Regions from separate parts of the Pseudarthrobacter sp. MOO13 genome, predicted to be linked through region 1. Evidence: predicted binding sites of a transcription regulator. Region 1 holds the regulator's gene; the other holds the start of a gene.
What was found. Region 1 encodes HrcA, which represses chaperone genes, less so after heat shock. Its sites were predicted from a motif close to TTNGCACTCGNNNNNNNCGAGTGCNAA; they were not measured.
Positions count from the first base shown of each region.

Region 1 (9,295 bases):
CGAACCCGAGACGGGTGAGGAACATCTTCATCTGTTCCGGCGTGGTGTTCTGCGCCTCGTCGAGGATGATGAAGGCGTCGTTGAGTGTCCGGCCGCGCATGTAAGCCAGTGGTGCCACCTCGATGGTCCCGGCGGCCATCAGCCGAGGGATGGACTCGGGATCCATCATGTCGTGCAACGCATCGTAAAGCGGCCGAAGGTACGGGTCGATCTTGTCGCTCAGCGTTCCGGGCAGGAAGCCAAGGCGCTCCCCTGCCTCAACCGCAGGGCGGGTGAGGATGATGCGGCTGACCTCTTTTTGCTGCAGGGCCTGGACGGCTTTGGCCATCGCCAGGTAGGTCTTGCCGGTGCCCGCGGGCCCGATCCCGAAAATCACCGTATTGGCGTCGATCGCGTCGACGTAGTTCTTCTGGTTCAGCGTTTTGGGCCGGATGGTCCTGCCGCGGCTGGAGAGGATGTCATGGGTGAGGACGTCCACCGGGTTCTGCAGTGACTGGGTGCGCAGGAGCGCCACGAGCTGCTGCAGCACAGCAGGGGTGATCACCGTGCCGCGGGCCACGAGGCCACGGACCTCCTGGAGGAGCCGCATGATCCGGGGGACGTCGCTGGCCGGTCCGCTGATGGAGAGCTCGTTGCCGCGCACGTGGAAGTTGACGTCCGGGAACTGGACTTCGATGAACCGCAACGCCTCATCGTGGCTGCCAAGTGATTGAACCATCTGGTCCGAGTTCTCAAACAGGACAACTTCGGTCCTGGTGCCCGGCAGTGAGTGGGGAAACTCCCCCGGGCTGCCGTCGCCTATGTTGAGCCGGCGCTTACCATTCGCTGATTCAGTCATGGTGCTGGCCCGCAGGCCTGTGGTCCCCTCGAAGTTCTTCAATCCAATTTTCCGTGCCGGAAAGGGGCGCCCGTTGCACGGTGCTCCTTGCCCAGCGATCCCATCATCTTACGCCAGCAGCAGGCGTCTGCGGCCACGGCCGGCTGCTGCCCATCACACAGGCACGGCCGTTTGGTATCAACTTCATATCGGCCTCATATCGTTCCCGTTGCAGTTGGGGCGTGAGGGCCACAGAACCGCTGCTGGGCTGCACCGCTGTGCAATGCTGGAAATCCAGCAACTGCTGGGACTCCAGGCCGCCAGGGGATCGGCCCGCCACGCCACGAAAGGACAAGGGCAGGACAGTGCCGGATACCTCTGTGCCCAAAAGGGCAGGCCGAACGATGGGCCCCTTGCGCCCGGCGGTCCTGGCAGGCGTCCTGGTGCTCGTTCCCATACTGGCCGGCTGCACCGCTGAGGGCGGCCCATCGCCCACCGGCACCCTCGCCTCTGTCCCGGCGTCCGGCGGGACCATGCCGGACGCACCGTCCACCAGCGCTCCGCTGGAGACCACCCAATCCTCCAACAAGGCGCCCGTGTACTGGATCGGCCGCAGCGGCGGCAACATTTTCCTGTACCGCGAATTCCGCGACGTCCCGGAGCAAGACAACCCGGTAACGCGTGCGTTGCGGGCCATGATGTCGGAGAAGCCGCTCGACCCCGATTTCTTCACGCCATGGCAGAATCCGGATAAGTTGGCCACCTCGATTTCAGGCAAAGACGTCATCACGGTGGACGTTTCGGCCGACGCGTTCAACAGCAACCTCGACGCCGACATGGCTGCCCGCGCCATCCAGCAACTGATTTATACGGCCACCGCGGCGGCCGCCAGTTCGGGGCTGATCGACACCAGCCAGCAGGTCCGGGTCCGGATCCTCGTGGACGGGCACACCGACTACGTCGCTTTCGGGAAGGTCCAGCTGGGCGCCCTGATGACCCGTGCTGCCGGCCTGGTGGCGCCGGTCTGGATCATTGATCCGCAGGAAAATACCGAAGTCCCGGCAGGAACCGTGAAGATCACGGGCCGCAGCACGTCGCCGGGAGCCAAGCTCCACTGGCAAATCCTGCAGGTTGCGGACAACGGTGGCGGCAAGACGCCTTTCCTGAGCGGCGAAACGACGGCGGCCGCGGAGCAGGGCCAGGCGGGGGTCTTCACACTGGCCCTTAACCTGCCGGCCGGTGACTATGAACTCCACGTGGCGCAGGCCGGATCCGGTGGAGAACCGGACCGGAACGAGGACACCCGGTCCTTTAGGGTGCGGTAGCCCAGCGTCCCAGGATATCGCTGGCCAGCACGACGGCGGCCGGGCCTGCAGTGGAGGACCGCAGGACGTGGTGCCCCAGCAGGGCCGTCACCGCGCCGTTGTCACAGAGCTTCGTCACCTCGCGGGGACTGATGCCGCCTTCGGGGCCAACAATCAGCAGGATCTCGCGGGGCCCGGTGCCCGCGCTCCCCTGCCATCCTTCCAGGACGGTGCGCAGGGGCCTGACAGCGTCTTCGTGCAAGATCACGGCCAGGTCCGCGGCGGCCACGGCGTTGCAGAGCCCGGACGTTTCAACGGCGTCCCGGACCTCGGGAATCCAGGCGCGGCGGGCCTGCTTGGCGGCAGCGGCAACCGCCGACCGCCACTTGGCATGGGCCTTGGCGGCCCGGTCCCCCTTCCAGCGGACGATGGACCGTTCCGACTGCCAGGGTATGACGGCATCGATGCCCAGTTCCGTTGCCGTCTCAATGGCCAGTTCGTCCCTGTCGCCCTTGGCCAGCGCTTGCGCCAGCACCAGCCGGACCTCGGGCCTGTCTTCGGCCACCACGGTCCCGCACTCCACTTCCAGTGCGGAGGACGACGCTGATGCCACCTTGCCGGTCATGCGCGCGCCGGCGCCGTCCACGATGTCCACGGCCTCCCCCGGCGACAAGCGCTTCACGGTGACTGCGTGCCGGGCTTCAGGGCCTTCCAGGACAAAGACCTGGCCGGGCGCCAGGCCGTCCAGCGAGCCGGGGCTGGCAAAGAATACGGGGTTGCTCACCGCTACAGGTTACCGAGCCGGTCCCGGAGCTTGGCGAACATCCCGCCGCTGGCAGCGAGCTTACCCTCGGTGATCTGTTCCCCACGGAGCTTGGCCAGCTGGCGCAGCAGGTCCTCTTGCGCGGCGTCGAGTTTGGCGGGAGTGTCCACTTGGAGGTGGACCTTCAGGTCTCCGCGCCCGTAGCCCCTCAGGTGGGTGACGCCCAGACCGCGGAGGGTAATGACCTCGCCGGACTGGGTGCCGGGCTTGACGTCGATCTCCTGGCTGCCGTCGAAGGTTTCCAGGCTGACGTCCGTGCCGAGGGCAGCCGCTGTCATGGGGATGTGCAAAGTGGCGTGCAGGTCATCGCCTTCGCGGACATAGGTGGCGTCGTTGTTGACCCGGATCTCCACGTAGAGGTCGCCTGCGGGGCCACCGGCGGGGCCGGCTTCGCCTTGCCCGGAGAGCTGGATGCGGGTTCCGGTGGCAACACCGGCAGGGACCTTGATGGTCAGTGAGCGGCGGCTGCGGATGCGGCCCTGGCCGCTGCATTCGTTGCAGGGATCCTTGATGACCGTGCCGAAGCCTTCGCAGGTGCCGCAGGGGGCCGCCGTCATGACCTGGCCAAGAATGGAGCGGACAGCACGCTGGACCTGGCCGCTGCCGCCGCAGATATCGCAGCGCTCGGGGTGCGTGCCGGGACGGCAGCACGATCCGTCGCAGGTGGGGCAGACGACGGCGGTGTCCACTTCGAGCTTCTTGTTGACGCCAAAGACGGCGTCGCGGAGGTCGATCCGGACGCTGATGAGCGCGTCCTGGCCCCTGCGCACCCGGGACGCCGGACCGGACGTGCCGCCGGCGCCGAAGAAGGTGTCGAAGATGTCCTGGAACGCGAACCCTTGGCCCGCGTAGCCCGCACCGCCGAAGCCGTTGTCCGTTCCGTTCTCATTGCCGGTGGTGTCGTAGATGCGGCGCTTCTGGGGGTCGGAGAGGACCTCGTAGGCGTGAGTGACTGCCTTGAAGCGTTCCGACGCGTCCGCCCCGGGGTTTACGTCCGGGTGGAGGGTGCGGGCCAGTTTGCGGTAGGCCTTTTTGATTTCTTCGCCCGTAGCTTCGGGGGAGACTCCAAGGACGTCATAGTGGCTGCTCAAAGTTCGTATCTCTTCCTTGTTGTACTGCGTGCCGTTGGGCCCGGTGTCCGGTCCCGTTGCCGGACGTGGTCCGGCAACGGAGGATCAGGGCCCCAAAATCCTGGAAAGGTAGCGGGCCACGGCCCTGACGGCGGCCATGGTGGTGGGGTAGTCCATCCGTGTCGGGCCAAGGATCCCTACCTTCGCGGCGCTGTCAGGGCCGTAGCCTGTGGCCACCACCGATGCCTCCGCGAGGCCGTCGTAAGGGTTCTCCCGTCCGATGCTGACGGCCACGCCGCGGTGGTCCTGTGCCATTTCGCTCAGCAGCCGCAGCATCACCACCTGCTCCTCGAGTGCTTCGAGCACCGGGCCGATGCTGAGTGGAAAGTCTACGTTGGACCGGGCCAGGTTGGCCGTTCCGGCCATGACCATCCGGTCTTCCCGGCTGCTCTGGGCCAAAACCTCCAGCCCAAGCGCGAGTGCGTGCGCGGCCTGGCGCTGAGGGTGCGGCGCGGCGGCGACGACGGCGGGCAAGGCCTGCGCGAGGTGGCTCAGCGACGTGCCGCCCAAGGCCCCGAGGAACCGGGTCCGCAACTCCGCCAGCGCCTCGTCACCGAGGTCCTGGCCGACGTCGATCACGCGCTGCTCGACTTTGCCGCTGTTGGCAATCAGCACCACGAGTACTTTGCGCGGTGCCAGCAGCACGAATTCGATGTGGCGGACCAGGGCCCTGCTCAAGTGCGGGTACTGGACCACTGCCACCTGGTTGGTCAGCTGGGACAGGAGGCGGACCGTGCGGTCCAGGACGTCGTCGAGGTCGTCCGCTCCTTCCAGGAGTGATTGGATGGCCCGCCGCTCTGCGGCCGACAGTGGCTTGACCGCCGAGATCTGGTCCACGAACAGGCGGTAGCCCTTGTCCGTGGGTATCCGCCCTGCGCTGGTGTGCGGCGCGGTGATCAGGCCCTCATCCTCCAGCGCCGCCATGTCGTTGCGGATCGTGGCGCTGGACACACCGAGATGATGGCGCTCCACCAGCGCCTTTGAGCCGACCGGCTCGCGGGAGTGGACGTAGTCCTCCACGATCGCCCGCAGCACTTCCAGTTTGCGTGGCTCGCTCACTCTCCACCTCCATCCACGGTCCGGGGCGCGTGCCCCGTCCGGTGCCGCCCAGGGGTTAGCACTCGACATGCCTCAGTGCTAACAGTCTATTATGCCTCGGCCCGTTGTTAGCATTGGTACCGCTCCGGGCGAAACTCCGGGGGTGAGGACCTAATGCGAGGCGGATCGAATCCATGGACTACCAGAACTGGGGCCCCCGCGGGATTTCCGCCCCTGCCCGGACCGAACTGCCGGAGGTTCCCGTGGAGCGCGGCATGGTGCTTGAGGAAGTCCAGTCCGGCTGGGTTGGGGCTGTCACCCGGGTGGAGAAGTCCGGCGGAATGCACGTGGTTGCCCTCGAGGACCGGCGCGGAAAATCGCGGTCCTTCCGGCTGGGCTTCGGCTTCCTCCTGGAAGGACAGCCGATCCGCCTGATGCCGCCGGCGCCCGCCCGCGCTGGGGCCGGTCCCGCCGCAGGGCGGACCGCGTCCGGGTCGGTTCGGGTGGCAGGGCAGCGCGCCCAGGTCGCAAAGGCGAGCCGCATCTGGGTGGAAGGCAAGCATGACGCTGAACTGGTGGAGAAGGTGTGGGGAGACGACCTTCGGGTGGAAGGCATCGTCGTCGAACCCCTGCACGGCATCGACGACCTCACGGCCGCCGTGGCGGACTTCAGGCCGGGACCTGGGCGCCGCCTTGGGGTCCTCGTGGACCACCTGGTGCCCGATTCAAAGGAATCGCGCATCGCCGAGGCTGTGATGGCCTCCCCTGGTGCCGCCGGAAATGTCCTGATCGTCGGCCACCCCTACGTGGACGTGTGGCAGGCCATCCGCCCCGCGGTGCTGGGCATCCAGCAATGGCCGGCGATTCCCCGCGGCCAGGACTGGAAGACCGGCATCCTGAAGGCCTTTGGCTGGCCGCACTCCACCAAGGAAGATATCGGGCTGGGGTGGCAAAAGCTCCTCGGCGCCGTCCGCACGTACGCCGACCTGGAACCGTCGCTGCTGGGGCGGGTTGAGGAAGTGATCGACTTCCTCACCGTGCCCTGAAAGCCGCTCCCGCCCCGCGACCCAGTATTCTGGATACTGCGATGCCTTGCTTTTCACAGCATGGCACCGAGTCCTTATTAGTCGTCAGCACCACTTGCACCCCAGAAGGAAAACAGACTGTGGCAGAAAACGCACGTGATCACAGGGATGGCCAAGGCCGTTCCGAGTACCATGGCGTCCCCGCCAATGCGCTGCCGCTCACGGCCAGCGAAGACCGCCAATGGGCCACGCTGGCCCACTTCGGCGGGATCCTGGGGTGCATTCCGTCCCTGCTGATCTACCTGATCTTCCGGGACCGCGGACCGTTCACCGCGCAGGAGTCGAAGGAAGCGCTGAACTTCAGCCTGCCGCCCACCATCGCCGCGGTCCTGGCCAACATCCTGGTGTTCATTCCCTACGTGGGCAACATCTTCGCCGTGATCGCCACGCTGATCTGGGTGGCGCTGACCTGCTTCTCGGTGGCCGCAGGGATCCACGTCAACCGGGGCCAGCCGCACCGCTACCCGTACAACCTGCGCTGGATCAAATAGTCCCCAGCGGCTCCCAGCGCAATCAAGCCCCCGCAAGCCCGGCCGGGTTCGTGCTGCGGTTAGTCGGGCAGGATCCTGCGGACCACGGCGTCCGCCAGGAGCCGGCCCTTTAGGGTGAGGACCAGCCGTCCGTGGAACGCCGCGGCCGGTTCCACCAGTTCGTCCGCGATCAGGCCCGCCACCTCATGGCGGCCCAAGGTGCTGAGCGTCGAGACGTCGAGCCCTGACTGAAGCCGCGCCTCAAGCATCACCCGCTCCAGTCGCCTGGTGTCCGAATCCAGGGTTTCGCGGCCCGCAGCCGGCGAATAGCCCTGCGCGAGCCGGTTGGCGTAGGCCACAGGGTGCTTGACGTTCCACCAGCGCACGCCGCCCACGTGTGAGTGTGCGCCAGGCCCTATCCCCCACCAGTCGTCGCCCCGCCAGTAGGCCAGGTTGTGCCGGCAGGCCTGGTCCGGGGTCCGGGCCCAATTGCTGACCTCGTACCAGCCCAGCCCGGCTTCGGTGATCAGCTGGTCTGCGAGCTCGTACTTGTCGGCGTGGTCGTCGTCGTCGATTCCCGGGACCTCGCCGCGCCGCATCTGTGCGGCGAGCTTGGTGCCCTCCTCGACGATCAGCGCATAGGCGCTGATGTGATCGGGCTCGTAGGACAAGGCTGTTTCGAGCGAGTACCGCCAGTCGGCAAGGGATTCACCGGGCGTGCCGTATATCAGGTCCAGGCTGACGGCAAGTCCCGCCTCCCGGGCCCACCGGACCACCTGCGGAACCCGGCTCGGGGTGTGGGTGCGGTCCAGGACCTTCAAGACGTGCGGGACAGCGGATTGCATGCCGAACGACACCCGGGTGAAACCGGCTTCCTTGAGGATGGCCAGGGATTCGGGCGTGACGGAGTCGGGATTGGCCTCCGTGGTGACTTCCGCGTCCTCTTCGATTCCCCACTGGTCGATGGCGGCACGAAGAATCATGGCGAGGTCGCCGGCCGGCAGGAGCGTAGGCGTGCCACCGCCGAAGAAAACGGTGCTGAGCTTGCGTGCCGGGACGCCTGAACGCTGCAGTACCCGCGCGGCCAGCCCCACTTCCGAGACGGCCGTGCCCGCATAGGCATCCTGGGAAGCTCCGCCGCCGAGTTCCGTGGCCGTGTACGTGTTGAAGTCGCAGTACCCGCAGCGCACGGCACAGAACGGGATGTGGACGTACAAGCCGAAAGCCCGGGCCGCCGCACCGTCCGCTGCCTGAGCAGGCAGCAGGCCGTCCGACGGCGCCGGGTCGCCAAGGGGAAGAACGCTGGGCATCAGCGGGTCCCCCGCTGCGCGGTGGTCACTTCTTCTTGGCCTTGTCCTTTGAATCGTCAGTGGTGAGGGCGGCGATGAACGCTTCCTGCGGAACTTCCACCGTGCCCACCATCTTCATGCGCTTCTTGCCTTCTTTTTGCTTTTCCAGCAGCTTGCGCTTACGGGAGATGTCGCCGCCGTAGCACTTGGCCAGGACGTCCTTGCGGATGGCGCGGATGCTTTCACGGGCGATGATCCTGGAGCCGATGGCCGCCTGGATGGGCACCTCGAACTGCTGCCGCGGGATGAGTTCGCGCAGCTTGCCGGTCATCATCACGCCGTACGCGTACGCCTTGTCCCTGTGCGTGATGGCACTGAACGCGTCCACCTGTTCGCCCTGGAGCATGATGTCGACCTTGACCAGGTCGGCTGCCTGGTCACCGTCGGCCTTCCAGTCCAGGGACCCGTAGCCGCGGGTCTTGGACTTCAGGATGTCGAAGAAGTCGAACACGATCTCGGCCAGCGGGAGGCGGTACCTGATCTCCACCCGGTCCTCGGACAGGTAGTCCATCCCGCCCAGCACGCCGCGGCGGGCCTGGCAGAGTTCCATGATGGCGCCGACGAACTCGTTGGGGGCCAGGATGGTGGCGGACACCATGGGTTCGCGCACCTCCGCTACTTTGCCTGTGGGGTACTCGCTGGGGTTGGTCACCTGGACCACCTTCTTGTCCTCCAGGGTGACCTCGTACTCAACGTTCGGTGCGGTGGAGATGAGTGCCAGGTTGTATTCGCGTTCCAGGCGTTCGCGGGTGATCTCAAGGTGGAGCAGGCCGAGGAATCCGACACGGAAACCGAAACCAAGGGCTGCGGAGGTTTCCGGTTCGTACACCAGGGCTGCGTCGTTGAGCATGAGTTTCTCAAGGGCGTCGCGGAGTACCGGATAGTCGGCCCCGTCCAGCGGATACAGGCCGGAGAACACCATGGGCTTGGCGTCGGCGTAGCCGGGCAGTGACTTTGCGGCCGGCTTGGCCAGGTTGGTGACGGTGTCGCCCACCTTGGACTGGCGCACGTCCTTAACGCCGGTGATGAGGTAACCCACTTCACCGACGCCGAGGCCCTTTGACGGCGTGGGTTCCGGGGAGCTGACCCCGATTTCCAGCAGCTCGTGCGATGCCCTGGTGGACATCATCTGGATGCGCTCACGGGGGTGGAGCATGCCGTCCACGACGCGGACGTAGGTGACGACGCCACGGTAGGTGTCATAGACGGAATCGAAGATCATGGCACGGGCCGGTGCATCCGGGTCGCCCGTCGGGGCGGGGAGGTCGCGGACAATCTT
Region 1 is NZ_CM177848.1:1,889,966-1,899,260, reverse strand. Features, by position in the region: gene AC4EEO_RS08820 (PhoH family protein) at 1-838, opposite strand, end outside; gene AC4EEO_RS08815 (GerMN domain-containing protein) at 1,222-2,142, shown strand; gene AC4EEO_RS08810 (16S rRNA (uracil(1498)-N(3))-methyltransferase) at 2,129-2,905, opposite strand; gene dnaJ (molecular chaperone DnaJ) at 2,908-4,035, opposite strand; gene hrcA (heat-inducible transcriptional repressor HrcA) at 4,120-5,133, opposite strand; gene AC4EEO_RS08795 (DUF3097 domain-containing protein) at 5,307-6,158, shown strand; gene AC4EEO_RS08790 (DUF4870 domain-containing protein) at 6,278-6,688, shown strand; gene hemW (radical SAM family heme chaperone HemW) at 6,748-7,977, opposite strand; gene lepA (translation elongation factor 4) at 8,003-9,295, opposite strand, start outside.

Region 2 (19,165 bases), 1.4 Mb from region 1:
CCCGCAGCAGGCGGCCGAATTCATCGACTACCTCACGAACAGTCCGGAGGCCGGCGGCATCCTGATGACGGACCGCGGTGTGCCCACCAACAGTGCGATCGTCGCGGGCATTACTCCCTCGCTCAAGCCGGCCGACACCACGGTGGTGGGCTTCCTCAAGGACATAGCACCGGACGTCAAGGGCGCCCCGCCGGTCCCGCCCGTGGGTGCGGGAAGCGTCCAGAACGTCATCAAGCGCTACACGGATGAAGTACTGTACGACCGCCTGACACCGCAGGCAGCCGCGGACGCCTTCAAGAAGGAAGTCGAAGGGATGCTGGCTTCCGCCAGGAAGTAGCCTTTGGAACATAAAAATGCGGCCCCCTCCCAAGGAGGGGGCCGCATTTTGTGTCAGCGGGACAGGTCCCGGCAGTGGGCTTAGAAGCCGCCCATGCCGCCCATGCCGCCCATGTCGTCTCCACCGGCGGGAGCAGAAGCCTTCTCGGGCTTGTCTGCCACTACGGCTTCGGTGGTGAGGAACAGGCCGGCGATGGACGCCGCGTTCTGCAGCGCAGAGCGGGTGACCTTGACCGGATCATTCACGCCGGCTGCCAGCAGGTCGACGTACTCGCCGGTGGCTGCGTTCAGGCCGTGGCCTGCGGGCAGGCCGCGGACCTTGTCGACAACCACGCCGGGCTCGAGGCCGGCGTTGAAGGCGATCTGCTTCAGCGGGGCGTCAATGGCAACGCGGACGATGTTGGCGCCCGTTGCTTCGTCGCCGGAGAGCTGCAGGTTGGCAAATGCCTTGGCACCGGCCTGGATGAGGGCAACACCGCCACCGGCGACGATGCCTTCTTCAACCGCAGCCTTGGCGTTGCGGACGGCGTCCTCGATGCGGTGCTTGCGTTCCTTGAGCTCAACCTCGGTGGCGGCACCGGCCTTGATGACTGCAACGCCGCCGGCCAGCTTGGCCAGGCGTTCCTGCAGCTTCTCGCGGTCGTAGTCGGAGTCCGAGTTCTCGATCTCGGCGCGGATCTGGGATACGCGGCCGGCGATCTGGTCGGCGTCGCCTGCACCCTCGACGATGGTGGTCTCGTCCTTGGTGACAACAACCTTGCGGGCCTGGCCCAGCAGTTCGAGGCCTGCGGTCTCGAGCTTAAGGCCGACTTCCTCGGAGATGACCTGGCCGCCGGTGAGGACGGCGATGTCTGCCAGCTGTGCCTTGCGGCGGTCGCCGAAGCCCGGGGCCTTGACGGCAACGGACTTGAAGGTGCCACGGATCTTGTTGACGATCAGGGTGGCCAGGGCCTCGCCCTCGATGTCTTCGGCGATGATCAGCAGCGGCTTGTTGGACTGCATGACCTTTTCGAGGACAGCAACCAGTTCCTTGACGTTGGAGATCTTGGAGTTGACGATCAGGATGTACGGATCCTCGAGGACCGTTTCCTGGCGCTCGGCGTCGGTGACGAAGTAGGCGGAGATGTAGCCCTTGTCGAAGCGCATGCCTTCGGTGAGTTCAAGCTCCAGGCCGAAGGTGTTGGACTCCTCGACCGTGATGACGCCTTCCTTGCCGACCTTGTCCAGGGCTTCGGCGATGAGGGCACCAATTTCGTCGTCACCGGCGGAGATGGAGGCGGTGGCCGCGATCTCTTCCTTGGTTTCGATTTCCTTGGCGGAGGCCAGGAGTTCGCGGGTGACGGCTTCAACGGCCTTCTCGATGCCGCGCTTGAGGGACAGCGGGTCGGCTCCGGCGGCAACGTTGCGCAGGCCTTCCTTGACCAGCGCCTGGGCCAGCACCGTCGCAGTCGTGGTACCGTCGCCGGCGACGTCGTCCGTCTTCTTGGCAACTTCCTTGACCAGCTCTGCGCCGATCTTCTCGTAGGGGTCGTCCAGCTCGATCTCCTTGGCGATGGAAACACCATCGTTGGTGATCGTGGGGGCGCCCCACTTCTTTTCGAGGACGACGTTGCGTCCACGCGGGCCGAGGGTGACCTTAACGGCGTCGGCGAGGGTGTTCAGGCCACGCTCAAGGCCGCGGCGTGCCTCTTCATCAAATGCAATGATCTTGGCCATAACGGCAGTAGTCCTTTCGGGACAGTCGTTAAGAATGAACCTTCGCTGCAGTGCCCGCGACGGACGATCCTTCGACAGCGGCCTCTGTATGCCTCCGCCTGGGGATCTCACTGAAGTGAGGTGTTTCTTTCGCTCTTCGACCGGTGCCTTGCGCGGCCGGCCGGAACCGGGCGTTGCTTAGCAGTCGGTACGTCAGAGTGCTAACTCCATAATTAGCACTCCCCCGGTGAGAGTGCAAGCGAAAAGACACCGGAGGGGCTGCTGGCGGCGGTCGCTTCGCCGAGGGCGATCAGCCCTGATGTCCGGCTGTCTCCCGGCCGCTCGGAGTGGGCAGGTTGTCCGGCCCGTATGTAAAGACGGAGAAGGACGCCACGGTGATATCCCCGTTCGCGTCGAAGGCAATGGGGCCCGACTCGCCGTCGTAATTGATGTCCGGGCCGGCAGCCAAACCGCCCAGGCACGCCTTGTAGGTCACGCACGGCGCAGCGGCCGTTCCGGCGCCTGGTGCCGCTGTTCCGCCCGATACCGGGATCAGGTTGGCGGCGATCGAGCGGCCGGCGTCGTCCTGCGCGCGGGCCGCTGCCAGCGCGGCCAGGGTCACGGCGTCGTAGGTCTCGGCAGCGTAGGAGACGTCCTTCAGCGACGGGTCCACCGCCAGGAGTTTTTGCTGGAAGGCGGCGGAAGGCAGCTGTCCCGGTACCACCGCGCGGGCGCCATCCAAGACCTTGGAACCGAGGCCTGAGCCGTAGCGGGCGAAAGCGCCGTCGCTCATGACGATGCGTGAACCGCCAACGCCGGTACCGTTCAGCGCGGCCAGTGCGCCTTGGGCGCCCTCACGGGCTATCAGGACGACGGCGTCCGGCTTGGCTTTGGCGATGGAGCTTGCCGCCGCGGCGTCCCCGGTCGTGAAGCCGGCACCGGGAAGGACGCTAAGCCCGGACTGCTTTGCCGCTTCCGTGACGGCGGCCTGCAGGTCCTTGCCGTAGGTGCCTTCCTGGTACAGCACGCTGACGGTGGCAGCCCCGGCGTCCTTGGCGAGTTTGGCCAACACAGGCCCTTGCGCGACGTCGGCCGCCGCGGTGCGGAAGTAGTAGCCGCCGCTGGCCATTCCGGTCAGGCCGGCAGCGGTGTTGGCCGGGGAGATGAGCGGTATGTGCGCGCGGGACAGGACGCCTACGGCTGCCTCCGCATGGCTGGAGTCGGTGGGTCCGATGACCACGTCCGCCTTGGCGGCGAGCAGGGCTTTTGCCTGCCCGGCGGTGTCCTGTTCCAGGTGTGCGGGCAGCAGTTCGACGGGACGGCCCTTGTGTCCCCCGGCTGCGTTGATGTCCTGGACGGCCAGCTTGGCGGCGGCGAGCTGTGGCTGGTTCAGGAAAGCGTTGCCGCCGGTGTTGTCCAGGACCAGGCCCACCCGGAGGACGCCGTCGCCGGATGCCTCGGCGGATTCCACCCGGGCGTTTCCGCGTGTCCCGGAGCAGGCTGTGGCGCCGAGAACGGCTGCCAGGGAAACGGCCAGGGCAGTGCGGACGGCGGGACGGTGCTTCGGCTTCACTCGGCGGGCCGGACGTTTTCCGCCTGCGGGCCCTTGTCGCCCTCGCCGACCTCCAGCTGCACCCGTTGTCCTTCCTCAAGGGCCCGGTAGCCTTCGCCCCGGATCGCAGACCAATGGACAAAGATGTCATCACTGGAGCCGTCAACGGTGATGAAGCCGTAGCCTTTTTCAGCGTTGAACCATTTGACGGTTCCCAGTGCCATGGTGACCAACTCTTTTCCGTTGCGGCCGGGTGGGCCGGTGCTGTTGCGTGCAGCCCCGCGGGCCGTGGCCTGGAATCACTCTAGCCAAAGGCCGCCACGGGCCGCAGGCTGCGGCAGGCCCCGGGCCGGGAACGTTATGCAGGCGTAACTGAGGCCGGCCGGTTACCGGTACCCGGGGCCCAGGACCACCACGAGCGGCACCTGGAACTCGGTGCTGCTGACGACCGTGGGGATGTTCAACAGTGCGGCGAGCTCCTGGGCACTGGCCAGTTGCTGGGGACCGGCGTAGTAGATCACGGAGGATTTCTGCGGTGCGCCGGACCAGTTGCCTACCTGTCCGAGCTTCCAGCCGTCAGCCTGGACTGTTCCGCCAATGCGGCTGGCCAGCCCGGCGGTACCGGCCGCGTTGTAGACGGCCACTGCCTGCGTCCGGTCGACGACGGCCTGCTGGGTGGCCGACTGCGTCGGCTCCGGGCTGCCGCTTGGGGACGGCCCGGCGGTGGCCGAAGGTTCTGAAGCGGCCGGGGGCGTGGTTGCCTGCGTGGTGGACGGGGTGGATCCGGTACCCGCCAACGCGGTGGATTCCACACTGGCAAAGGCCTCGGTTGCCGTGGCGTTGAACCCCAGCTTGGGGAGGATCAGGAAAGACACCAGCCCGATCGCCAGCGCTGCGACGCCCACGGCGAGGATGGGCCACAGCCGCACCCGGGACGGGGCCGAGGCCGTCCGGTGGACACCTTGTCGCGACGCGGCCTCGGGGACCTTGTCGAATTCATCGCGGGCGTATTTGGTCATGGTGGAAGGACATCCTTGTTGATTGCTGCCAGGGTCCCGGCCTGGGGCGTGCTAAGCGTCGGATCCCAGGCGGCGGGCGGTGCGTGCACGGTGGCGCGACGTACGTAGTCTACGCAATCTCTTGACCAGCATGGGATCGTGGGCCAGGGCATCCTCGCGGTCGATCAGGGCATTGAGGAGCTGGTAGTAATGGGTTGCGGAGAGGTCGAACAGCTCCCGGATGGCCTGTTCCTTGGCCCCCGCGTACTTCCACCACTGCCGCTCCAGCGCCAGCATCTGCTGTTCGCGCTCGGTGAGGGAGGAGTCACGGAGCAGAAAATCCGCCAGCAGGGAATTCCGTGGATCCTGCTCCGGCAGGTGTTCCCGGGCCGGTTCCGCCACGGCACACTCCTTCGCTGGTTACGGTAAATGTCTTACCCCCATGCTAGCGGGCGAATCACAGGAGTGTCATTCGGCCCGGCCGTCGACGCACTTTCCCGACCGGCGGGCTCCTGCTGCAAGAATGGACCGATGTTTGAATCGGATGCGTTGTTCGACCTGCAGCAGGACCCGGCGGACGCCACCCGCTTCAGCGACCTGGCCAAGTTGCCCCTGGCGGAGCTCATGGCGCCTGACTGGGCGGCGGCGCTGCAGGGCGTCGAAGCGAAGCTGCGGTCGGTGCTGGACTTCCTTGCCGGCGAAGAGGCGGCCGGGCACCAGGTCCTCCCGCCGCCGTCGAACGTCCTGCGCGCGTTCCGCCAGCCGCTCGCCGGCGTGAAAGTCCTCATTGTGGGGCAGGACCCCTACCCCACGCCGGGGCACGCCGTCGGCCTTTCCTTTTCCGTGGACGCGCGCACGCGCCCGCTCCCCCGCAGCCTGGCGAACATCTACCGTGAACTCGAATCCGACCTGGGCATTTCCCCGCGCGTCCACGGCGACCTGTCCGCCTGGGCGGATCAGGGAGTCCTGCTCCTGAACCGGGTGCTCACCGTCCGGGCGGGGTCCGCCGGCTCCCACCGCGGCAAGGGCTGGGAGGACATTACGACGGCGGCAGTCACGGCAGTGGCCGGACGTCGGGCCGCGGACGGGTCCAGGACGCCCCTGGTAGCCGTCTTGTGGGGCAAGGAGGCGGAGGGGGTAAGGCCCCTCCTTGCCGGTGCGCCCGTCGTCGCCAGCGCGCACCCCAGTCCGTTATCCGCCTCGCGCGGCTTCTTTGGTTCCCGGCCATTCAGCCGTGTGAACGAGCTGCTGCGGGAACAGGGTGCGCCGGACGTAACCTGGGAGCTCCCGCCGGCGCCCCTGGCTTAGGCTTGCCTGATGAGCACTGTCCCCGCCGCCACCAGCGCTACGAAAAACAACCGCCCCCAGGTCAACCTGACGGTACTGCGCAAAGAGCAGTTGTCCCCGCACATGGTCCGGGTCATCGCAGGTGGGGACGGATTCAGGGACTTCGTCAACAACGCATTCGTGGACCGTTATGTAAAGATCGTGTTCCCACAGCCCGGCGTGGACTATCCCTCCCCCCTGGATCTGTGGACGGTCCGGGAAACCATGCCGCGCGAGCAGTGGCCGTATACCCGCACCTACACGCTCCGCTGGGTGGATCCCGGGGCCAAGGAGCTCGCCATCGACTTCGTGGTCCATGGCGACGAAGGCCTGGCCGGTCCGTGGGCGGCCAACGCCCGGCCCGGCGAGACGCTCACCTTTACCGGCCCGGGCGGTGCGTACAACCCCAATCCCGAGGCTGACTGGTATCTGTTCGCCGGTGATGAGGCCGCCCTGCCGGCCATTGCCGCGTCCATCGAGGCACTTCCTCCCACCGCAGTGGGGCTGGCCTTCCTGGAAGTCGGGGCCGAGGCCGACATCCAGCCCCTGAACGCTCCGGCCGGACTCGAGGTCCGGTGGCTGGTCCGCGGCGAAGTCCCGGCGGGCTCGAGCACGTTGCTGGTGGATGCCGTGGCGGGCGCGGAGTGGCCTGCCGGCACCGTGGATGTCTTTGCCCACGGCGAGCGGGGCTACATGAAGTCCCTGCGCGAGGTCTTCTTCAAGCAGCGCGGCCTGGAGCGGCGCCAGGTGTCATTGTCCGGGTACTGGGCGCAGGGCCGCGTGGAAGACGTGTTCCAGGCAGAGAAGAAGTTGCCGGTAGGGCAAATCTAGCGCCGCCGGGCGCGGCGGCGCTCGTTGCTCGCCAGGCTGCGGGTCAGGGGCCTGGCCAGCACGTCGCCCAGGACGATCCCGCCGGCTGTTCCCAGCACGATGGCGCCGGCGCTGAGCATGCCGCCCGCGCCGTTCAGGATTTCCGATTCCTCGACCGTGAGCACATACATGGACCGGAAGATGGTGAGCCCTGGCAGCAGGATCAGCGCCGCGGGCACAGCCACCACCAGCTGCGGCGCGCCCATCCGCAGTGCCACCACACGTGCCAGGAGGCCGATGACAACGGCCGCCAGCGCCGGGGCGAAGCGGTCCCCGATCCCCAGCAGGCCGCCGCCCAGCAGCACCAGGTAGCCTGCCACGCCCACTCCCGCCGTTGGCAGCAGGAGCTGCCAGGTGGTCTGCTCGGTGATGCCGATGGCCATCACCGCAGCGGCCACGAACAGGATAAGGACCCACAGATCGTAGGCGGGTGGGAAGGTCTGCGTGACGTCGATCCGCTGCAGCCCTGTCAGCTCCCCCACCACGAAGGCCACGGCAATGCCGGCCACGATCGCACCGAAGGTCAGCAGGGTTGACAGGAACCGGCCCGCGGCGGTGACCGGGAAGCCGTTGATGGCGTCCTGTACGGACGAGACCAGCCGTCCGGTGGGCAGCAGCAGCAGGATGCCGCCCACCACCACGATCGACGGTGACGCGGTGAGGCCGAACTGCCAGAGCAGCAAGGCAAGGATGGTGACGACGAACGAGCAGCTGGCCGTGGTGAAGAAGTCCGGGACCCGCCAGCGGCCCAGTTGCCGGGCCAGCAGGCTGATCCCGATGTTGGCTACGAACGCGATGGCCGAGGACACCACGCCGCCGCCCAGCACACCGACGAACACGGCGGCGAAGACACCGAATGCGGCGGTGACCATCCAGCGCGGATACGGTTTGGGACTGGTGATGGCCTCGTTGAGCCTGCGGATGGCTTCCTCGCGGCCCACGCCGCCAGCCACGATGTCCGTGACCAGCTGGTGGACTTTGGCCAGGCCGGCGTAGTTGTTGGTCCAGGACCGCACCACGCGCAGCAGGGCGATGGGCGTCTGGTCCTTGGGGGCGTAATTGATGCCCACGGACTGGTTGGTGATGTCCACCTCGATGTTCTTCAGGCCCAGGGCGGCCGTAACGGCGATGATGCTGGTCTCCACCTCCAGGGCGCCCGCCCCATAGCGGAACATGGTCTCTGCCAGGTGGAGCGCGAAGTCCAGGGTCTTGCGGGCCGATGTGTCCACACCGCCCACCTGGATGGTGGGGTTGGCGTAGGGGCTGCCCGCCAGGCGGTCCACGATGCTCAAGGGGGCGGTGGGCGGGTTCTCGCCCTGCACCAGGCGCCGCAGCATCCTCCGGGCGGCTGCGTCCTGCCGCATCTGGGCAGGGGTCAGCGGCTCAGTCTTGGGCAGGCCGTCAGTCTTCGGCCTGGACCCTGGCCGTTCGTGCCGGTCGGTCATGCCCGGTTCCTCCCTCTGCGCGGTGTGTGGACGGTCAGGCTGCGCGCTTCAGTGGCAGCTTGCCAAGCAGGGTACGGGCAGCGGCGGCGGCTGATCTGGCCAGCCGGTTGGCATGGAAGACCGCGGGCCGTACGGGCATGGTGAAGTCGCCCACCAGCTGGACCACTTCGCCGCCGAATCCCTTCTTGAATTCGTAGCCGCCGTGCCCCTCCTCGTCCTGTCCGGAGATGCCGAACGTGCCGTAGAAGTTGTACCGCGGGTATTCCTTCTCCAGGGCGTGCAGCATCATGCCCCAGTACAGTGAGGTGGCGCCGTTGAAGTAGATGTAGTCCTGGACGGTGCCGCCGATCACGCACACCACCTCATCGCCGTAGCAGACGAAGTGGATGGCTGCCACGGTGGCGGTCCCGACCGAATCCGGGAACCTCTCGATGTCCTTGAGGCTCCGCTCGTAGCTGTCCACGAGGTCCTGGACCACTTTGAGCCGGTTGGCTTTCTTCTTGCTGCCCGTTTCTTCCACTTCACGCCGGAGCTCCGCGGCGGTGGCAGACTCAGCTGCCAGGCGCTCGGTGATGGATTTCCGGTACGCGGGGATGTCGATCTTGGCCATCATGAGCTTGGTGAATTCCGCCGAGGTGGTCCTGAGCAGGTGCTCGTAGTAGGCGCGCTCGCGGTAGGTGAATCCCTTTTCGTCCCCGGCCCGGCTCAACGCCCCGTAGAAGTCGTCCAGGGTTTCCAGCGTGGCCTGTTCCAGGAAGACGCCGTTCTTTTCGGCCTTGCGGATGGCCTTCCGGGTCCGGTAACTGGTGCCCATGATGAGTTCTTCGGCGTCCTGGATTCCGACGAGGCTCTTGATGAACATCCAGTTCACGTTGACGAAGTTCATATCCAGGCCCTGGTGCCGGAACCCGAGCCGCTCCAGGTCCGCCACGAGCGGACGGTTGTCCTCGACGTCCGGGTGCTCGGCGCCGTCGGCGTCCCGTGCGATGTACCTGATGTTCGGGGAGATCCGCAGTTCAGCGGCTTTGCGGCCGGCGGCGTGCTTGCGGAGGAGTTCGACGACGCCACTCACCAGGTTGCGGTCCTCGTAGTCCATGAGGGGGCCCTTGGCGCATTCGCAGATGGTGTAGCCAAGCCTGGTGGTCGAGTAGTTGAGCTTGCCGGCGGCGACGAGTTCGCCGCCGCGCCGGACGCCGAAGAGTTCCACCTGCTGGCCCCGGGCGCGCTGGAAACGGGCAAAGTCGATGGACTGCAGGAAGCTGTTTTGCGGGTGCTTTACGGCGAAGGCCTCAAACTCGGCGTCGCTGAGCGTGGCATATTCAAGTCCGGTAGCGGCGGAAACAGGATTCAAGGGGTGACCTTCTTCGGGACTCTTCGCGGCCTGGTGGGCACGCGCTGGGCGGACGGTGTTCGGGGCGGGCTGCACGGGACGTACGGTCCGGCCGTGGGCTGCGGTGGATGCATCCCACGGGATGCCGGTCAGTAGAACTGCTGGCCGGTCCGGGCGGTTTCAATCCGGCGGAGCACCTTTTCGCCGCCACTGGTCCAGAGCTTGTGGCGCAGCGGGGAAAGGACGTAGTCGTAGCAGCCCACAAAGTCGGTGACGGTCTTGGTGAAGCTGGTCTTGAACATTCCCATCCCGTACAGGTTGTGGGTTTTGTCCTTGATCCGGGCCGCAGGCGGGGTGCCGCAAAAGTCGTATTCGGTGCAGCCGAGTTCCTGCATGCGGCGGATGGCTTCCCACTGCACCAAATGCGAGTCGCCGTACTGCTTGCGGTTTTGGGTGGACCCGCCGTCCTTGTAGGTTGCCTTGGCACCGTAGTTGATCACGAAGGCTCCGACGCTGGGCCTTCCATCCTCATAGACGAAGAAGAAGTTGCCTTGGCCACGGTTGCAGAATTCGTCCCAGAACTTGGCGTAGTAGTCGTAGCTGCGCAGGGGCATGGAGCCCTTGGCGTTGACGGTGTCTGCCATCAGGTCGTAGAGGGCGCGGTAGGTTTCCGGGCCTTGTTCCTGCCGTACCACCTGGCAGCCTTCGCGTTCGGCGCGCCGGATGGCGTTCCGGGCGCGCGAGGAGATCGCTTTGAACACGTCCTCGCTGCTGCCGGAAATGTCCAGCAGCGCGGTGGAGTCGTTGGACTGGATATTGGGGGCTTTGACAAGGCCCGCGGCCTGGATGTCCCGGTGCGCCTCGGCGGTGTCGATGATGTCCGGTTCCACCTTGATGGTAAAGACGTTCAGTTTCCGGCTGCGGGCAAAGGCCGCGCAGGCTTCGAGGGCGGCTTTCAGGTCCGCGGCGGCGGCAACGTCAGGGCCTTTGATGAGATACCAGAGCCGACCCAGGACCGGAAATGACTTTTCCAGGACCAGGTTGTAACTGGAGTTTCCCGGGGCTTCCAGGACAAGGAAGCGGACTTTCCAGCCGGACCCGTTCTTGACCGATGCGTAGGCGGCGGACTGCAGCATGTTGCCGCCGTTGGGGTTGGCCGTGACGTGCTTGTCCCAGTTCTCAATTTCCTCGGCTGTGGCAAAACGTGCGGTGAATTCTCGCAAGGGGGCCGTGTCCAATCGGGTTTGTGCGCGGTTTCGGTGGGTCTGGATGCGTGCGGACATGCAGCATCAAGTCTAAAGCCTCAGCCGCTGGAGCCTTTCTCCCGGCGATGCCTGGCATGGCGCCGACCGTCCACGGGGCGGCGCCTTGACGGGGCTGCCCCGGGTCCGCAAGGGTTGGAGGATGAGGCCGGACCGGGACCAGAGCAGCACTTCCGCGGAGCGCGGACGGCCCTATGGCGCCGGGATCCAAATCGCCGGGCTCGCCGCCTTCCTGGTGGCGTCCTTGCTGGTGGCGGCGCTGGGCGGATTGGCGTCGGCCAGCAACGTCAACGGCTGGTATGCAACGGCGGACAAGGCGCCATGGTCTCCGCCCAACGGCGTGTTTGGCCCGGTGTGGGGAATCCTCTACACGGCGATGGCTGTTGCCGGCTGGCTGGTGTGGCGCAAACGGACGGAGCGGACCCGGAGCGCCCTCACCGCCTACGGGATCCAGTTGCTCCTTAACCTTGCCTGGACCCCTGCGTTCTTTGCCCTCTACCCCGTTTTTGGAACCGTTGCACTGTGGTTTGGGCTTGGCATCATCCTGGCGCTCATTGCCGCCGTCGGAGTCACCGTTCTCTATTTTGGTCCCATCAGCCGGACCGCCGGGTTACTCCTGCTGCCGTACATTTCCTGGCTGGTGTTTGCCGCCTCCTTGAACTGGTGGGCCGCCGCCTACAACTAGGGAGTGGGCGCCGGGTTCCGGGAAGAGGCGCCTGCGGTCAGCATTCGACGACGTTGACGGCGAGGCCGCCCATGGCGGTTTCCTTGTATTTGTGGGACATGTCCTTGCCGGTTTCGCGCATGGTGATGATGACTTCGTCCAGGGAGACCCGGTGGGTCCCGTCGCCCCAGAGCGCCATTTTCGCGGCGTTGATCGCTTTCGCGGCAGCGATCGCGTTCCGTTCGATGCAGGGCACCTGCACCAGCCCGCCGATCGGGTCGCAGGTCAGGCCCAGGTTGTGTTCCATTGCGATCTCAGCGGCGTTCTCCACCTGCGCCGGGGTGCCCCCCATGACCTCGGCCAGGCCAGCGGCGGCCATCGAGGACGCGGACCCCACCTCGCCCTGGCAGCCGACCTCGGCCCCGGAAATCGAGGCTTGTTCCTTGTAAAGGACTCCCACGGCGGCGGCGGCGAGCAGGAATTTGACCACGACGTCATCGCGGTCAGCGCCGGTGGCTTTGTCCATGCCGGGAGCGAAGTGCAGGGCGTAGAACAACACCGCAGGGATGATCCCGGCTGCCCCGTTCGTCGGGGCGGTGACCACCCGGCCGCCGGACGCGTTTTCCTCGTTCACGGCCAACGCCACCAAGTTAACCCACTCCTGCCAATACCGGGGATCGAACGGGCCCGCGTCCCACGCGGCGTCCTGGTCCGTGTCCTGCCCGTCGGCGCATTCCTTCTTCAACCGCTCAAACCAGTCAGGGGCGCGGCGGCGGACCTTCAAGCCGCCCGGCAACACCCCCTCACGCTTCAACGAGGCCGCCACGCAGGCTTCCATCACGGACCAGATGTGCAGCAACCCGGCCCGGATCTCCTCCTCCCCGCGGGAGGCTTTTTCGTTCACCAGCATCACATCAGCGATTCCCAGCCCGGTCGCTGCGCAGTGCTCCAGCAGTTCCGCGGCGGTCCGGAACGGCAGCGGAAGCTCCTTCTTGGACTCCTCCAGTTCCTGCCGGGCCGCGTCTTCCTCACCCTCCCGGACGATGAACCCGCCACCGACCGAGAAGAAGGTCGCGGTATGCACCACGGCACCGTCAGCGTCCGTGACGGTGAACGTCATCCCGTTCGTGTGCCGCGGCAGGACGGTTAACGGCCGCAACACCATGTCCTTCACCCCATAGGGCAGCGGGACGGCGCCGGCGAGGTTCAAGGTCCCGGTCCCGGCAATGCCGGCCAGCCGCTCCTCCACCTCCGCCGGGAGGATCAACTCCGGATGAAACCCCTCCAAGCCCAGCAGGATCGCGGTCATCGTCCCGTGCCCATGACCGGTGGCCGCCAACGAGCCATACAAATCCACCCGCAACGACGCCACGTGAGCCAGCACCCCCGAGGCCTTGAGTTCCTCCGCAAAAACGGCAGCAGCCCGCATCGGCCCCACAGTATGAGACGACGAAGGCCCGATCCCGATCGAAAACAGATCAAAAACGCCAACAGCCATGCGATTGGTTCCTAACTAAAACGGGTGGTGGGGCGGGGTTTCGACAAGCGAAACTCCCGGCTGTCCGGCGCTATTTTTGGCGCTTGTAGAACGGGAGGCCGACGACTTCGAAGGGTTCGGCCTTACCGCGAAGGTCGACTTCGAGGGAAGTTCCCGGCGCCGAATGCTCCACGTCGACGTAGGCCATGGCGATGGGGTAGCCCAGAGTGGGCGAAGGCTGGCCGGAGGTGACCTCACCGACGGTGGCGCCGTCTTTCAGGACCGGGTAGTGCGCGCGGCCGGCCCGGCGTCCCCGGCCCTTAAGCCCCACGAGGCGGCGGCCGGAGGTGCTGCCTGCACCGGCTTCCTTCTTGGCTGCCAGCGCGGCCTTCCCGACAAAGTCGCCTTCCTTGGACAGCGCGACGACGGCGCCCAGGCCGGCGGCGAACGGGTCGCCGTCCAGCGAGAGTTCGTTGCCGTAGAGCGGCATTCCCGCTTCGAGGCGGAGGGAGTCGCGGGACGCGAGCCCTGCGGGGGTGAGCTGGCCCTCGTCGGCAATGGCGATCAGCGCCTGCCAGAGGCCCGGGGCGTCCCCGTTGTCCACGAAGATCTCGAAGCCGTCCTCGCCGGTGTACCCGGTCCGGGCCAGCAGCAGGTCCAGGCCCGCACCGCCCACCAGGAAGGGGACCTCGACGGCGGCGTAGTACTTCAGCCCTGTCACCAGGGAATGCCGGGCTGCCGGGACCAGCCGCAGCAGGATCGATTCTGCTGCCGGGCCTTGGACGGCGATCAGTGACGTGCGGGCTGAGGCGTCCTCCACCTTCACGTCGAACCGGGCGGCACGTTCCTGCAATGCTGCCGCGACGGTGTCTGCGTTTCCTGCGTTGGGGACCACCAGGAAGACGTCGGTGCCGTCCGGCGCTGCCGGCCGGCGGTAGGTGATGAGGTCGTCGATGATGCCGCCATCGGCGTTGCAGATCAGCGAGTACTTTGCCTTGCCCACGGCCATGGCGGAGATCTTGCCCGCCAGGGCGTAGTCCAGGAACGCGGCGGCCTCGGGGCCGGTCACCCAGACTTCTCCCATGTGGGAGAGGTCGAACAGCCCGGCGGCCTTGCGGACCGCGTGGTGTTCGGCCAGTTCGGAGCTGTACTTCAGCGGCATCTGCCAGCCGCCAAAGTCCGTGAAGGAGGCGCCGAGCTTTTTATGCTCGTCGTAGAGCGCGGTGTACTTCTCAGTCATTGAAAGTCCTTTGGGAGCGGTGGTTGAGCTGGTCGAAACCGGGTGCCGGCCGGCTCAACCACCGGAGCGGTCTAGTTCTCGAACCCGGCTGTGCTGTCCTCGAACGCTTCGAGGGGCGGGCAGGAGCAGATGAGGTTGCGGTCGCCGGCGGCGCCGTCGATCCGGCCGACGGGCGGGAAGTACTTGTCCTGCTTGTGGTGGGCCGGGAACGCTGCTTGCTCCCGCGGGTAGGCGCGGTCCCAGTCAGAGGAGACGACGGCGGCGGCCGTGTGGGGTGCGTGCCGCAGCGGTGAGTCGGTGACGGCGAAGTCGCCGTTGGCCACCTGGTCGATTTCCTTGCGGATGGTGATCATGGCCTCGATGAAGCGGTCGATCTCGGCCAGGTCCTCGGACTCGGTGGGCTCCACCATCAGCGTGCCCGCGACGGGGAAGGACAGGGTGGGGGCGTGGAAACCGAAGTCGATCAGCCGCTTGGCCACGTCCTCGGCCGTGACTCCGGTCTTCGCGGTGAGTTCGCGCAGGTCCAGGATGCATTCGTGCGCCACCAGCCCGCCTTCGCCGGTGTAGAGGACCGGGAAGTACTCGTTCAGGCGGGACGCGACGTAGTTGGCCGCCAGCAGCGCGGACTTGGTGGCCTCGGTCAGGCCCTGCCCGCCCATCAGCTTCACATACGCCCATGAAATCGGCAGCACCCCGGCCGAACCGAACCGGGACGCCGAAATCGCCACCCCGTGCCCGGGCTCGTGCGCCGCCTTGTTCGCATCGCCCGGCATGAACGGTGCCAGGTGCGCCTTCGCGGCAACGGGCCCGACGCCGGGTCCCCCGCCGCCGTGCGGGATGCAGAAGGTCTTGTGCAGGTTCAGGTGGGACACGTCCCCGCCGAACCGGCCCGGCTGGGCCAGCCCCACCAGGGCGTTCAGGTTGGCCCCGTCGATGTAGACCTGGCCGCCGGCAGCATGCACAGCGTCACAGACTTCGCGGACATCGGAGTCGTACACGCCGTGGGTGGAGGGGTAGGTGATCATGATGGCCGAGAGGACGTCCTTGTTGGCCTCGATCTTGGCCGTCAGGTCGTCGTGGTCGATCGTCCCGTCAGCGGCGGTGGCAACCACGACCACCTTCATGCCCGCGAGGACGGCGGAGGCGGCGTTGGTGCCGTGCGCCGAGGCTGGGATCAGGCACACGGTGCGCTGCTGCTCGCCGCGGGATTGGTGGTAGCCGCGGATCGCGAGCAACCCGGCGAGCTCGCCCTGGGAGCCCGCGTTGGGCTGGATGGACACCTGGTCATACCCGGTGATCTCGGCCAGGTCCGCTACCAGGCCGGCGATGAGTTCGCGCCAGCCCTCGGTCTGGGAGTCCGGGGCGAACGGGTGGATCGAGGCGAACTCCGGCCAGGAAATGGCCTCCATCTCAGCCGTCGCGTTCAACTTCATCGTGCACGAACCCAACGGAATCATCGTCCGGTCCAGCGCCAGGTCACGGTCCGAGAGCTTCCGGATGTAACGCAGCAGCTGGGTTTCAGACCGGTGCGTGTTGAACACCGGATGCTGCAGGTAGGCCGAGGAACGCTCGACGCCGGCCTCCAGCCCAAAGCCCTGGCCCTCGCTGTGTCCCTCGGCAACCGGGGCGCCGAAGACGTCGGCGACCTGCGCGACGATGGCCGGCGTCGTGGTTTCGTCGAGGGAGATGCCTACGGTGTCGGCGTCGATGGGCCGCAGGTTGATGCCGCGGGCCTCGGCGTCGGAAATCACTGCTGACGCACGGCCGGCAACACGGACCGTCAGGGTGTCGAAGAAGGAAGTGTGCAGGACATCCAGGCCGGCGGCCTTGAGCGCCGCGGCGAGGGTACGGGCGTGGCCATGCGTCGTTTCCGCGATCGCCTTCAGCCCGTCCGGGCCGTGGTATACCGCGTACATGGACGCAACGATGGCCAGCAGCGCCTGGGCGGTGCAGATGTTGGACGTGGCCTTCTCGCGGCGGATGTGCTGCTCGCGGGTCTGCAAAGCCAGGCGGTAAGCGGGAACGCCGGCGTCGTCCTTGGACACCCCAACCAGGCGGCCGGGCAGGGAACGTTCCAGGCCCTTGCGGACAGCCATGTAGGCGGCGTGCGGCCCCCCAAAGAACAACGGCACACCAAAGCGCTGGGCCGAGCCAACGGCAATGTCCGCGCCCTGCTCGCCCGGAGGTGTGATCAGTGTCAGGGCCAGCAGGTCCGCAGCCACCGTAACCAGCGCGCCGCGGTCCTTGGCAGCGGTAATGACGGCGGACTGGTCCCACACCCGGCCGGAGGCGCCGGGCTGCTGCAGCACGACGCCATTGATGGCACCCTCCGGCAGGCCCTTGGACAGGTCCGCGACCTCCACCTCGAAGCCCAGCGCCTCGGCGCGACCCTGCACGATGGCGATGGTCTGCGGAAGAACGTCGATGTCCAGGACCGTCTTGCCGTCCTTCGCTCCCGCGGACTTGTTGGCGCGGCGCATCAGGAGCACGGCCTCGGCCACGGCGGTGGCTTCATCCAGCAGCGAGGCGTTGGCGATGGGCAGTCCCACCAGGTCCTGCACCATGGTCTGGAAGTTCAGCAGTGCCTCGAGCCGGCCCTGCGAGATTTCCGGCTGGTACGGGGTGTAGGCGGTGTACCAGGCCGGGGATTCCAGGATGTTGCGGCGGATCACCGGCGGCGTCACGGTGTCGTAGTAGCCCTGGCCGATCATCTGGACTGCCGTCTTGTTCTTGGCGGCAAGCTTCCGCAGTTCCGTGAGGACTTCAACCTCGCTGAGGGCGTCCTGCAGACGAAGGGCAGATTCCTGACGGATGACCTTGGGGACGGCGGTGTCAACCAGTGAGTCGACAGTGTCGTAGCCAACGGCTTTGAGCATGGTATCGACGTCGGCCTGGCGGCGCGCACCGATATGGCGGTCGACGAAAGTGGTGGAGGCTGGGCTAACCGGCACGAAGGAACTCCATTTACTCAGGCGGCGCAGGGTACGCCACAGCGATTCGGGTTCCTCCCCGCTCTGTATTGGACCTGAGAGTTTCCGCGGTGCCTGCCTGGCAGGACCCGCTTGCACCGTCGGTGAGCACACCGGCTCCGAATCCCCGATTGGGGGTCATGGGAACCGCCTGCTGCTTTCCAGAGGCGCCTCGCCGCGGCGGTACGGGGGCCTGCGAGATTCCTGGGGAGGATTTGCTCCTACGGCGCCTGCCTGTACACCGGCAGAACTCTCCCGCCGCAGATCAAAGGCTATTCACTTGTAAACCAGCCATGTGCTGGATCATGCGGGCCGGTGACAGCCCTCACAACATTCCATTGTCCTATGCCGCAACCCTTCCCGGCAAATGGCGGAGGCTACCTGCGAAGCCGCTCAAGGGCCGCCAGGAGTTCCTCCACGTCAGCCGCCGCTCCCCCTTGCGGCGCCGGACCCACGGACAACATGGCGTTGAAATACAGCCCGTCCCCCATATACAAGACCGCTTTGGCCAGCCCCGGCCCCACGTCGGCCGCGATCTCGTCCAGCCACCGCTGCTGGATGGCCGCGAAACGGCGCCGCGTTTCCTGGTGCGCCACTTCCGCCAGCCTGGTGGCGGCAACGATGGCCCGGTCCAGCGGAGTGTCCGCCCAGACGGAGGAGCGGATGAAGTAGGCCGCCGCCCCCTCGGCGGCCGCGGCCATGGCGTCGGCGTCCTCTTTGGCCAGCCCGTCCAGGCGGTCCAGCAGCACTTCGATGAGCGCTTCCTTGTTGGGGAAGTGGTACAGCAGTCCCCCCTTGGACACGCCTGCCTTTTTGGCCACCGCGTCGAGCGTGGCCGCCCGCTCCCCCACGTCGATCAAGAGGGTTTCGAAGGCGTCAAGGACCGCATCACGGGCTACAGGCTTTCGGGGCATGCTTCCCATCATGCCTTCCGCCGGCGTCGAAAAGGGAAACGGCAAGGTTTTAAACTGTACCGTCTGGACGGTATAGTTATTTTATGACGACTTCCCCTTCGACCTCGGCGCCTGCACGCAGCGGCGGAGCGGCCGGGCGGTCCCCGCGGCGCGACTGGCTCGCACTGGGGCTGCTGATGTTCCCGGTACTGCTCGTCGCCGTGGACAATACCGCCCTGACATTCGCCCTGCCCGCCATCACCCGCGCCCTGGAACCCTCCGGCGTGCACGTGTTGTGGATTATTGACGCTTATCCACTGGTATTGGCCGGTCTCCTGGTATCGATGGGAAGCCTTGGCGACAGGATTGGGCGGCGCCGGTTGCTCATTATCGGCAGCACGGGCTTTGCCGGATTGTCCGCCGCAACGGCTTTTGCGCCCTCCGCGGAGTGGCTGATCGCCGGACGGGCCGCACTGGGGTTCTTCGGGGCGATGCTGATGCCCTCCACCTTGTCGCTGATCCGCAACATCTTCCCGGAGCCCAACCGCCGGCGGATGGCCGTCGCCATCTGGGCTGCCGGATTCTCCGGCGGCGCAGCCTTGGGGCCGATCTTCGGCGGCTGGCTGGTGGAGCATTTCTGGTGGGGCGCCGTGTTCCTGGTGGCGGTGCCCCTGATGGTTCCCCTGCTGGCACTGGGCCGGACTTTGATCCCGGAATCCAAGGACCCGTCGCCGGGAAGAGTGGACGTCCCGAGCATCCTGTTGTCCATGCTGGTGATGGTCCCCATGGTCTACGGCATCAAGGATGTTGCCACCGAAGGTCCGGGCCTGGCGGGCCTTAGCAGCATGGCGTTCGGCCTGGCGATGGGCGTGGTGTTCGTGCGGCGCCAGCACCGCCTGGAACACCCCCTGCTGGATATGTCGCTGTTCCGGAACCGGGTGTTCAGCATGGCCATCAGCGCCAACATCCTGGCCCTGTTTTCCTTCAACGGCTTCATCCTGTTCCTTGCCCAGCACCTCCAGCTCCTTGAGGGCCTGAGCCCGTCAGCGGCGGGCGTGGCGATGATTCCGGCGCTGGCAGCCACGGTGGCGGCCGGCTTGGTGGTGGT
Region 2 is NZ_CM177848.1:3,298,679-3,317,843, forward strand. Features, by position in the region: gene AC4EEO_RS15055 (ABC transporter substrate-binding protein) at 1-337, shown strand, start outside; gene groL (chaperonin GroEL) at 418-2,052, opposite strand; gene AC4EEO_RS15065 (ABC transporter substrate-binding protein) at 2,342-3,604, opposite strand; gene AC4EEO_RS15070 (cold-shock protein) at 3,601-3,807, opposite strand; gene AC4EEO_RS15075 (LytR C-terminal domain-containing protein) at 3,970-4,602, opposite strand; gene AC4EEO_RS15080 (DUF3263 domain-containing protein) at 4,654-4,983, opposite strand; gene AC4EEO_RS15085 (uracil-DNA glycosylase) at 5,113-5,889, shown strand; gene AC4EEO_RS15090 (siderophore-interacting protein) at 5,899-6,738, shown strand; gene AC4EEO_RS15095 (threonine/serine exporter family protein) at 6,735-8,222, opposite strand; gene AC4EEO_RS15100 (peptidoglycan bridge formation glycyltransferase FemA/FemB family protein) at 8,257-9,573, opposite strand; gene AC4EEO_RS15105 (lipid II:glycine glycyltransferase FemX) at 9,702-10,835, opposite strand; gene AC4EEO_RS15110 (TspO/MBR family protein) at 10,957-11,499, shown strand; gene AC4EEO_RS15115 (L-serine ammonia-lyase) at 11,537-12,976, opposite strand; gene gcvT (glycine cleavage system aminomethyltransferase GcvT) at 13,047-14,195, opposite strand; gene gcvP (aminomethyl-transferring glycine dehydrogenase) at 14,267-17,146, opposite strand; glycine riboswitch at 17,336-17,432, opposite strand; gene AC4EEO_RS15130 (TetR/AcrR family transcriptional regulator) at 17,542-18,078, opposite strand; gene AC4EEO_RS15135 (MFS transporter) at 18,162-19,165, shown strand, end outside.
Region 2: the regulator HrcA is predicted to act here: its motif matches at 2,230-2,256, upstream of groL (chaperonin GroEL).